DNA from 2 places in the Mesorhizobium sp. M7A.F.Ca.US.011.01.1.1 genome. Region 2 is predicted to be linked to the other one. Evidence: riboswitches for the same ligand, from Rfam matches in the RefSeq annotation. Region 2 holds a riboswitch; the other holds the start of a gene.

Region 1 (5,656 bases), on a different contig from region 2:
ACTCGGTGATCTCGTCCGGACCGCGCCTGGCCCGGTGCGCGTCGCCGGCGCCGGTCATTCCTTCACGCCGCTGGTGAAATCGCAGGGCACGATCCTGTCCCTGGAGAGACTGGAAGGGCTGGTCTCGCACGATGCGCAAAAACATCAGGCGCGGGTGCGGGCAGGAACCCGGCTCGGCGCACTGATGGGCATCCTGCAAGGTATTGGCCAGGGCCTGCCCAACATGGGCGATATCGACCGCCAGGCGATCGGCGGCGCGCTGGGCACAGCCACGCACGGCTCGGGACCGACGCTCGGCGCCTATCACACGCAACTGGAGACGGTGCAGATCGTCGACGGGCTTGGCAAGCTCCGCGACTTCAAACGGGCAGGGGATCAGGACATGATCCATGCCATCGGTGTCGCGCTCGGCGCTTTCGGCGTGCTCACCGAAGTGACGCTCAACAACATCGCGACCTACCGGTTGCGCCGCCGCAAATGGGTGCTGCCGATCACCGAAATGCTGCGCGATTTCGAGGCAATGATGGCCGCGCATCGCTCGGCCGAATTCTACTACATTCCGTTTTCCGGCTATGCGCAGTTCATCGCCAGCGATTTCAGCCACGCCGCACCCACCACACGGCCGCCGGAAGAGGACGAGGCGGGGTTGAGGACACTGCGCAGGCTGCGCACCTCACTTGCCTGGCTGCCATCGCTGCGTGGCCGTCTGATCCTGGGCGCCATCGCCAAATTGCCGGCCGAGGACTACGTGCAGGACTGGCTCAACGTCTATGCCAGCGACCGGCAGACCAGGTTCAACGAGATGGAATATCATTTGCCGTTCGAGGAGGGGCCGAAGGCGCTGGCCGAGATCATCGAGCTGACCGAGAAGCGTTTTCCCGAGGTCTATTTCCCGATGGAGGTGCGCTCGGTCGCGCCGGACCAGTTCTGGCTTTCGCCATTCTACAACAGGCTGACCTGCTCCATCGCCATCCACCATGATGCCGCGAACGATCCGTTGCCGTTCATGCGGGCGGCAGAGCCGATCTTCCGCAGATATGGCGGCCGGCCGCATTGGGGCAAGATGCACAGCCTGAAGGCGGCGGAGCTGAAAAAGCTCTACCCGCGCTGGGACGATGCCATGGCGGTGCGCCGCGACATCGATCCGCAAAACCGCTTCGTCTCGCCATACATGGCCGGCCTGTTCGGCATCGAATGATGAGCACCTATTTTTCCACCCTCTCGGATGCGCTGAAGGAAGCCGGCATCTTCCAACCCTGCCTGCTGCTCGATCGCGACCGGCTGGACGGCAACATTGCCCTGGTGAAAGACAGGCTCGATCCCGGCCTGGCCGTGCGGCTGGTCGACAAATCGCTCGCCTGCCTGCCGCTGCTTGCGTATATCGGCAAGGCGCTTGGCAGTGAGCGCTTCATGACCTTCCCCCCGCCGATCAGCGAGGCGGTGCTGAAGGCGTTTCCGGATGCCGATCTGCTCTACGGCAAGCCGATGCCGATCGGTGCGGCGAGGGCTGCGCTGGTGAAGGGTAATGTTGACTGGTCACGTGTCTGCTGGCTGATCGACAGCGTGGAGAGACTGGCGGAATATGGCGCGCTCGCTGACGAGCTCGACATCGAACTGCGTATTGCTTTCGAGATCGATGTCGGGCTGCATCGCGGTGGCTTTGCTGATCCCGAAGCCTTGTCGAAGGCCTTGAGCGCGTTGCCACCCCACAAACGGCTGCATTGCGAAGGCGTCATGGCCTACGAGGCGCATGCGCCGCTCATTCCCGGCCTTTTCGGCGGACCGGCAAAGGCATTGGCCAAGGCGTCGGCGCAGGCCGCGGCGTTCGTCGCCTGTCTCGGCGCCGACCAGCGCCGTATCCTGAACATCGGCGGCAGCAAGACCGCGCTGCTTCATCATGGCGGCATGGCCAACGAGGTTTCGATGGGCTCGGCCTTTGTGCTGCCCAGTGATTTCGATACGCCAGGCCTCGACGGCTTCCAGCCGGCGGCCTTCATCGCCACGCCGATGCTGAAAATGGTCGAGCCGATGCTGCCCGGTCCACCGGCGGTCACCCGACTGCTGCAGGCGCTCGGCCGGTTTCCGCGCAAGGGCTGCTATCTCTATGGCGGCAAGTGGATGGCCAAGCCGGTCTTTCCCGAAGGCATGAAGGCGAACGGGCTGCTCGGCCTGTCCTCCAATCAGCAGTTCATGGGCTTGCCCGCCGACGCGACCGCAAGGCCCGGCGACTACGCCTTCCTGCGCCCGACGCAGAGCGAAGCCGTGCTGCAGCAGTTCGGGTCGATCGCGGTGTTTTCCGGCGGCGGGATAGTCGATCGCTGGCCGGCGCTGCCGATGGCCTGACCGACTACGCCTTCACCGGTATCCAGATCTCCAGCCCGCCATTGCCGCTGCGTGGGTCGAACTCAGGGCCGTAGCGTTCGAATTCCGGCGCATCCGATATCTCGTGGCCGGAAGCCGGCAGCCATTTGTTCCAGATCGTGTTGACCGTCCGGCGAATGGTCGAGATGTGTTCGCGGTGGGCAAAGATCGCATATTTCTGCGCCGGCACCCGCACCCGGCTGAATTCCTTGGGCAGGTCGGAAAAATCAGACACTTCGACGCCGGCGATGTAGTCGAAATTGCCGCCATCGTCGCCGTTGACGCAGACGCCATAGGCGACGTCGCCGGCCGGAATGTTGCCGATATAGGGGCCGAAGCGCTGCCACTGCATCGGGATGGCGGCGCTGGTTTCGCAGCTGTAGCGCTCGCCGAGGCCGGCGATCAGGAACGGCCGGCTGGTCTCGAACGCGGCGGTTCGAGATTGGTGAGGAAGGACTGGTCCATCAGGATCGGCTCCACGAGGTCGAGCTTGTCGAGTGTGCCTTGCGCGCGCACCAGTTCCGGCGTGGTGCCGAACTGATCGCGGAAGGCCCGGGTGAACGCCTCATGCGAGTTGTAGCCGGCGTCGAGCGCGACGCTGAGGATGTCGGGCGCCCCGCTGGCCAGCTTGCGCGCCGCCTCGGTCAGCCGGCGTGAGCGCATGTAGCCCATCACCGAGCGGCCTGTGGCAGCGCCGAAAGCCCGCGTCACATGAAAACGCGACACGCCGCTGCTTTGCGCGACATCGTCGAGTGCAACAGCCTCCGGCAGATGACTTTCGACGAACCACAGCGCTTTCTCGGTCGGGTTCATTTTGCTCCTCGCATCGGCCAGATCATCCTGCCGTTCCTGGCGCGGCCAGTTTGATCGAAATTGCGCATCCCGCGCAATCGAACCGATCCCGTCACAGTCGCACACCGATATGGCACAGCGGTCGAGCGCCCCCTTGCCGCCGACGAGCCAAATTCGGCGGGCTTCGCTTGACAGCGCCAGGCGGCATCCTCTAAATGCGTAATGTTATTACATATCGAGAGCGTGAAATGCATGTTTCCCCTAGCCGGCCCACCACTCCGTCCGAGAAATCCATTGCGAAGCGATTGGGGGAAATCTACGCTGAAGCGGTGATGGTCCCCGAGTCGAAAGGCGAGGGGTGAAAAGGGAACACGGTGAGATCCCCAGGGGTCGAGGCCGTGGCTGCCCCCGCAACTGTAAGCGGCGAGCAAAATCCGTGAATGCCACTGGCCGGCAAGGCTGGGAAGGCAGGATGGCGCAACGACCCGCGAGCCAGGAGACCTGCCATCACTGAGTTGACCGGACGGGGTGTGCCGGGAGGAAACGCGAATCCCGGTCTTGTCGGCCGCTTCGCCAGCTTCCTTCCGTCGCCAGTTTTGGAAAGTGACGGAAAGTTGGACGGCTCTATCGATCATCGCATCATCGTGTGCACGCTTTGCCATCCCGGCAAGCCGGCGGACAGCAGCCGATGCCCGTAGCGCTTCTCGAAGCCCGTGACCTCAGCGCCATGGCGAATGGGCGGGATCTGGTCCAGGCGGTCAGCCTGTCGGTGGCCGCTGGCGATCGCCTCGCCATCATTGGTCCCAACGGCGCCGGCAAGACGACGCTGTTGCGCATGCTGTCGGGCATGCTGCGACCGAGCTCAGGCGAGGTGAAGCTTGGCGGGCGCCGGCTGGACAGGATCTCGGCCGCCGAGCGGGCACTGCATATCGCCGTGGTCGGCCAGACCGACCAGCCCGATCCGCGGCTGGCAGTGATCGACTATGTCGAGCTGGGCCGGGTCCCGCACGCTCGGCTACGGCGCAGGAGCGAGGAGCGTGACATTGTCGTCGATGCGCTGCGCCGGACCGGCCTGCTGCCGCTGCTTGGCCGCACCATCGGCTCGCTGTCGGGCGGCGAGCGCCAGCGCGCCCAACTGGCCCGCGCCATCGCCCAGCAGCCAAAGATCCTGTTCCTCGACGAGCCGACCAACCATCTCGACCCGCGCGCCCGCGGCGAACTGCTCGACCTCGTGGCAGGCTTCGAGATGACGGTGATCGCGGTGCTGCACGATCTGGCGCTGGTGGCACCGTTCGCCACCAGGGTGGCGGTGATGAACCATGCCCGTCTGCAAGCGCTCGCCGCACCGCGCGAAGCGCTGACCCAAAAGCTGATCCGCGAGATTTTCGGCATCGATGTGCTGCGTCTGCGCCATCCGACCGAAGACCGCGAACTGACGGTGTTCGATGTGCCGAACCGTGCCGCGCCGCCGTCGTGATTGAAGCCATTTCGTAGTCGACCCAATCCCATCCACAAGGAGCAAACCCGTGAAACGCCTAGCCTTTTCGCTTGTCTTCTCGCTGCTGGCTTCGACAGCCCTGGCCTTCCCGGTCACGGTCGACAGCTGCGGCAAGCCGCTGACCTTCGATGCGCCGCCGAAGCGCGCCGTCATCCAGGATCTCAACATGGCCGAGATGGCTTTCGCGCTGAAACTGCAGCCGTCGATCGTCGGCCTGACCGGCATCACCGGATGGTACAAGGTCGGTCCTGAGTTCAAGGCCGAGCAGGGCTCGATCCCGGAACTGGCGCCGAAATATCCGACGCTCGAAAACCTCGTCGCGGTCGAGCCCGATTTTTTCTTCGCCGGCTGGTATTATGGCATGAAGCCGGGTGGTGAAGTGACGCCCGACACGCTTGCTCCGCACGGCATCAAGACGCTGGTGCTGACGGAAAGCTGCGTCCATCTCGACAAGAGCCGCCCCGCCGCCTCGATGGACCTGCTCTATGGCGACGTCGAGAACCTGGGCAAGATCTTCGGCAAGGAGACAGAGGCTGAAAAGCTTGTCTCCGGCTGGAAGACGCGGCTCGCCGACATCACCGCCAAGGTCGGCAGCGCCAAGGGAACGCGGGTGTTCCTCTATGATTCCGGCGAGGACAAGCCGTTCACCGCAGGCAAGTTCGCCATCCCCAGCGCCATGATATCAGCCGCCGGCGGCGACAACATCATGGCCGACATGGACACCAGCTGGGGCAACACGGACTGGGAAACGGTGGCGTCGCGCAATCCGCAATTTCTCATCCTGCTCGATTACCAGGACGGCGGCGGCTACAGGAAACTGCTCGATTTCCTGAAGGCGCATCCAGCCATGAAGGAGACGGACGCGGTCAAGAACGAGCGCTTCGTCGCCCTGCGCTATGCCGAACTGACGCCGGGACCGGCCAACATCGAAGCCATCGACAAGCTCGCCAAGGCCATGCATCCGGAAGCGTTTTGATGCCTGTCGCCCAAAAGTGCGCAGCGGTT
Region 2 (5,656 bases):
GATCATCCTCGGCTACAACATCCGCATCAATTCAGCCTCGCCCTTCGAGACGGCGCGCCAAGGCGTCGTGCTCTATGCCCAGAACGGCAAGGTCATGGTCAAGAACGCCGTCTGGCCGGCGGTCATCATGTGGGGCATGTCGTTCATCATCTTTCTGATCATGCTGGCGCCTGCCGGTGCGATTCTGTTCCTGATGCCTGGCCAACTCGCCGGCTGGGCTTTTGTGCTCGCCATCGTCTTCGCCTGGGCATTCAAGGCGGCGTTCATCGAGCCTTTCGCCATCGCCTGCCTGATGCAGGTCTATTTCAAGACCATCGCGGGCCAGGTGCCCGATCCGGCTTGGGACGCCCGGCTGGCCGAGGCATCGTCGAAGTTCAGGGAGCTCAAGGACAAGGCGCTCGCCTCCTTCGGCGGTTCGCGCTGGGATACGGCCGGCGCCACACCCTGATCGGCTGGGCGGGTGGTGTCTGGTGCGGCAGAAACGGTGTTGAGGCGCGCCACGGTGGATTTGAGCTGTGTCTCGCCTTGCCCGGAAAAGGTCTCGCTCATGATCAGCTCCGGCAGCGGCAGCCGCCGTCCCCAGCCATGCGTTTCAAGGTCCGGTTTGGGAGCGAACTCGGAAACACGGCCGACGCAGAGATAGGCGATCGGCGTTACGTGGTCCGGAATGGCCAACAGCCGCTTCAGCGCCTCAGCCTCGATGATGCTGACCCAGCCGACACCAACACCCTCGGCACGCGCGGCCAGCCAGAAATTCTGCACCGCGCAGACCGTGCTGTAGAGATCCATCTCCGGATTGTGCCAGCGTCCCAGCGGCGAACCCTTCGAGCGCTGCCGGTCGCAGGTGATGCAGATGTTGAGCGCGCTCTCGCAGATGCCTTCCAGCTTTAGCTTGCGATAGAGCGCCTGTTTTTCCGCCTCGATCGCCGGCAGTTCCTGCTCGCGCGCGGCCAGGAACAGGTCGCGCACCTCCGCCCGTCGTTTGACGTCGCGAATGACAATGAAATTCCATGGCTGCATGAAGCCGACCGATGGCGCGTGATGGGCGGCAAGCAGCAGCCGTGCCAGCACGTCGTCATCGATCGCGGTGGGCAGGAAATGGCTGCGCACGTCGCGCCGCGTGAACATGGCGCGATAGACCGCATCGCGCGCATCCTGGTCAAATCCATCGTCAATGGCAGCGGTCATGTGTTCCGGCATCGCTTGTCCCCTTGCGATTGCAGATTCAAAACTGACAGAGCGTACTTTGTGCGTCCAAGTAGACGCACGTCGCTCAATGCCATCCGCCTGACCACGCGGATGACAATGCCTGCCAGGCCGGTCTTCTGGCTCGGGATCAACCCGCGTCCGGTGCCTTCCCGTCATCGACAGTGGCATTTACCGGCGCGGTCCCCCTCACAGCGTTGGGCACGCCACGGAATTCAACCGTGTTCCCGATTCTCCCGCTTGCGGCGGGCACCAGGCAGTACCAGGGACCTTACGCCGAAGCGCCCGCGGGGCCAATGCCTGCGGCGACGCGAATGGACGCAGTCGCGATTTTCCCCAGTCATCGGCCGCCCGTGCATGGCCTTTGTCGATCCGGGTCACTAGATTAGGACGATGACCACCCGTCTCTACACCCATCCGATCTTCCTCGAGCATCTCACGCCGCCCGGACATCCCGAGCGGCCCGACCGCTTACGCGCCATCGAGCGCGTGCTCGACGACGAAGCCTTTGCCGGGCTCGATCGTATCCAGGCGCCCGAAGGCGACGAGGCCACCATCCTCTACGCGCATCCCGCCGATTTCGTCGCCCGCGTGCGCGCCGCCATCCCCGACGAGGGGATTGCCCGCATCGATGCCGACACCACTGCCAGCCCGAAGAGCTGGCAAGCGGCGATCACCGCGATCGGCGCCGCCAACGCCGCCGTCGATGATGTCTTTTCGGGTCGCGCCGACAACGTCTTCGTGGCCGCCCGGCCGCCCGGCCATCATGCCGAAAAGACCACGGCGATGGGCTTTTGCCTGTTCAACACGGCGGCGATCGCGGCGCGTTATGCGCAGAAGAAACACGGTGTCGAGCGCGTTGCCGTCGTCGACTGGGACGTGCATCACGGCAATGGCACGCAGGATATTTTCTGGGACGATCCGTCGGTGCTCTATTGCTCGACCCACCAGATGCCGCTTTATCCCGGCACCGGAGCGAAGACCGAAACGGGCGCCGGCAACATCGTCAACGCACCGCTGGCGCCGCAGACCGGCAGCGAAGTGTTTCGCGATGCCTTCCTGTCGCGCGTCCTGCCCGCGCTCGACAATTTCGCGCCCGACCTGATTATCATTTCGGCGGGGTTCGACGCGCACCACCGCGATCCGCTGGCCGAGATCAATCTGACCGAGGATGATTTCGATTGGGCGACCGGGCAGCTGATGCAGCGCGCGGCACGCCACAGCGGCAACCGGCTCGTCAGCCTGCTCGAGGGCGGCTACGATCTGCAGGGATTGGCATTTTCGGTCGCCGCCCATGTCGGGCGACTGATGAAAGGATGAATGATGGCCGATGAGACCAACGAAGACGTCAAGGCGATGAGCTTCGAGCAGGCACTCGATGCGCTGGAGAAGATCGTCGATGATCTGGAGCGTGGCGACGTGCCGCTCGACCAGTCGATCAGGATCTATGAGCGTGGTGAGGCGCTGAAGGCGCATTGCGACCGGCTGCTGAAGGCCGCCGAGGACAAGGTCGAGAAGATCAGGCTGTCGCGAGACGGCAAGCCGGTCGGAACGGAGCCACTCGACGCGGATTGAGGCCCGGTCCGAACGATGGCCTCGCATCACCGGTTTTTGGACATGATCATGATCGAGGATATAACTCGTTCCGCTTGAAACAGCTCAAGGACAAGAGGAGATACGGAAGCGATGTGCAGAAACATCAAGACCCTGTTCAATTTTGATCCGCCGGCAACCAATGACGAGGTGCGCGACGCGGCTCTTCAGTTCGTCCGCAAGCTGAGCGGAACCACGCGACCCTCGAAGCAGAACCAGCACGCCTTCGACCATGCCGTCGAAGCCATCGCGGCCTCGGCGCGCGAACTGCTCGATTCCCTGGAAACCCATCACCATCCGCGTAATCGCGAAGAGGTGGCGGCCAAGCTGCGGGCAAAGGCAGCCATCCGCTTTGCCTGATGCGGCCAGGCGGCCTTCGACCACCGACAAGGAGAGTCCATGAGCTTCTTCCCCGGGAAAGACCCTGAGGCAGGCGATGCCTTCGCCAGCGATCAGATCGAATTGATGGTCATCCCGAACGCCAAGGACATCGGTGGTTTTCAGGTGCGCCGCGCCCTGCCGACGGCAAAAAGGCGGCTGGTCGGGCCTTTCATCTTCTTCGACCGCATGGGCCCGGCGATCCTGCGCGCCGGCCAGGCGCTCGACGTCCGTCCGCATCCGCATATCGGCCTGTCGACGGTCACCTATCTGTTCGACGGCAAGATCCGGCATCGCGATTCACTCGGCACCGAAATGGTCATTCAGCCCGGCGACGTGAATTTGATGACCGCCGGCCGCGGCATCGTCCATTCGGAGCGTACGCCGGAGGAACTGCGTGGCGCGCCGATGTCGGTATCCGGCCTGCAGACATGGCTGGCGCTGCCGGACGACAAGGAAGAGGTGGCACCGGTTTTCGAGAATACCGCAGCGCTTCGGCTTCCCGAGATCGAAGCCGAAGGCGTCAACGGGCGCCTCATCATCGGCGATTTCCAGGGGTTGCGGTCTCCGGTCAGGGCCGACTCGGAGACGCTCTACGCCGACCTGCGCCTGGCGCCCGGCGCCAGCGTGAAAATCCCTGCCGATGCGGAAGAGCGCGCCATTTACACGCTGGAGGGCGAGGTCTCGATTTCGGGTGATGTGTTCCCAGCCGAACGGCTGCTGGTGTTCCGTCCCGGTGACGAGATCGTCGTGTCGTCGCAGACCGGGGCGCATTTCATGCTGTTCGGCGGCGCCTCTCTTGGTTCGAAGCGTTACATCTGGTGGAATTTCGTCTCGTCGTCAAAGGAGCGCATCGAACAGGCGAAAGAGGAATGGAAGACGGGCCGCTTCGACATCGTTCCCGGAGACGAGGAAGAGTTTATTCCGCTGCCGGAAAGCTGATGCCTGTCCACCCAAAAGTGGCAGAACGAAATGCATAGACAAAAGACTAGGGCCTGATCCGCGTCACTGACACGCATTTACTTTCGCCGGCCGGCGGCCTATTCGCCCATCAACCGAAAGCCCGAGCACCGTGAACGCAACGCCGCATACGCCGCTTCTCGACAAGGTCCGCATCCCGGCCGACCTGCGCACGCTTGCCGAGAGTGAACTGCCGCAATTGGCGTCCGAGCTTCGCGCCGAGCTGGTCGACGCCGTGTCCCGCACCGGTGGTCATCTTGGCGCCGGGCTTGGCGTGGTCGAGCTGACAGTGGCGCTGCACTATGTCTTCAACACCCCCGATGACAGGCTGATCTGGGATGTCGGCCACCAGGCCTATCCGCACAAGATCCTGACCGGCCGCCGCGACCGTATCCGCACGCTGCGCCAGGAAGGCGGCCTGTCCGGCTTCACCCGCCGCGCCGAAAGCGAGTACGATCCCTTCGGTGCCGCCCACTCCTCGACGTCGATATCGGCCGGCCTCGGCATGGCCGCCGCCCGCGATCTCTCCGGCGGCCGCAACAACGTCATTGCCGTCATCGGCGACGGCGCCATGTCTGCCGGCATGGCCTACGAGGCGATGAACAATGCCGGCGCGCTCGATGCACGGCTGATCGTCATTCTCAACGACAACGACATGTCGATCGCGCCGCCGACCGGCGCGATGAGCGCTTATCTGGCGCGGCTGGCCTCCGGCAAGGCCTATATCGGCCTGCGCGATTTCGGCAAGAAACTGACGTCCTATCTCGGCAAGCGCGCGGATCGTGCGATCACAAGGGCGGTCGAGCATGCACGCGGCTATGTCACCGGCGGCACGCTGTTCGAGGAACTCGGCTTCTATCACATCGGCCCGATAGACGGCCACAATCTGGAGCATCTGATCCCGGTCCTGAAAAACGTCCGCGACAATGGCGAAGGCCCGGTGCTCATCCATGTCGTCACCCAGAAGGGCAAGGGCTATGCGCCGGCCGAAGCCGCTGCCGACAAATATCACGGCGTCAACAAGTTCGACGTCATCACCGGCGCGCAGGCCAAGGCGCCGGCCAACCCACCGGCCTACACCAAGGTGTTCGCCGAAAGCCTGGTCCAGGAGGGCCGCGAGGACGACCGTATCGTCGCCGTCACCGCAGCCATGCCGAGCGGTACCGGCCTCGACCTGTTCGGCGAAGCGTTCCCGTCGCGCACCTTCGATGTCGGCATCGCCGAACAGCACGCGGTGACCTTCGCGGCGGGCCTTGCCACCGAAGGCTACAAGCCGTTCGCGGCCATCTATTCCACCTTCCTGCAGCGCGCCTACGACCAGGTCGTCCACGACGTCGCCGTCCAGAAATTGCCCGTGCGCTTTCCCATCGACCGCGCCGGCTTCGTCGGCGCCGATGGCGCCACCCATTGCGGCGCCTTCGACACCACCTTCCTGGCGACACTGCCGGGTTTCGTGGTGATGGCGGCCGCGGACGAGGCGGAGCTGCGCCACATGGTACGCACCGCGGCGAGCTATGAT

What was found. Region 2 has a riboswitch for cobalamin ahead of bluB (5,6-dimethylbenzimidazole synthase). Riboswitches for the same ligand answer to the same signal wherever they lie in the genome.
Region 1: linked by a shared signal. The riboswitch ahead of EOA13_RS01375 (ABC transporter ATP-binding protein) and the one ahead of bluB (5,6-dimethylbenzimidazole synthase) in region 2 are both predicted to bind cobalamin.

The regions. Positions count from the first base shown of each region.
Region 1 covers NZ_RZRT01000001.1:279,689-285,344, reverse strand. The annotation lists gene EOA13_RS01390 (D-arabinono-1,4-lactone oxidase) at 1-1,198, shown strand, start outside; gene EOA13_RS01385 (alanine racemase) at 1,198-2,343, shown strand; partial or broken gene EOA13_RS01380 (AraC family transcriptional regulator) at 2,348-3,174, opposite strand; cobalamin riboswitch at 3,470-3,677, shown strand; gene EOA13_RS01375 (ABC transporter ATP-binding protein) at 3,842-4,630, shown strand; gene EOA13_RS01370 (ABC transporter substrate-binding protein) at 4,680-5,627, shown strand.
Region 2 covers NZ_RZRT01000004.1:63,578-69,233, reverse strand. The annotation lists gene EOA13_RS07155 (hypothetical protein) at 1-448, shown strand, start outside; partial or broken gene bluB (5,6-dimethylbenzimidazole synthase) at 571-1,188, opposite strand; cobalamin riboswitch at 1,298-1,478, opposite strand; gene EOA13_RS07145 (histone deacetylase family protein) at 1,600-2,526, shown strand; gene EOA13_RS07140 (exodeoxyribonuclease VII small subunit) at 2,530-2,781, shown strand; gene EOA13_RS07135 (DUF2277 domain-containing protein) at 2,893-3,159, shown strand; gene EOA13_RS07130 (pirin family protein) at 3,199-4,119, shown strand; gene dxs (1-deoxy-D-xylulose-5-phosphate synthase) at 4,250-5,656, shown strand, end outside.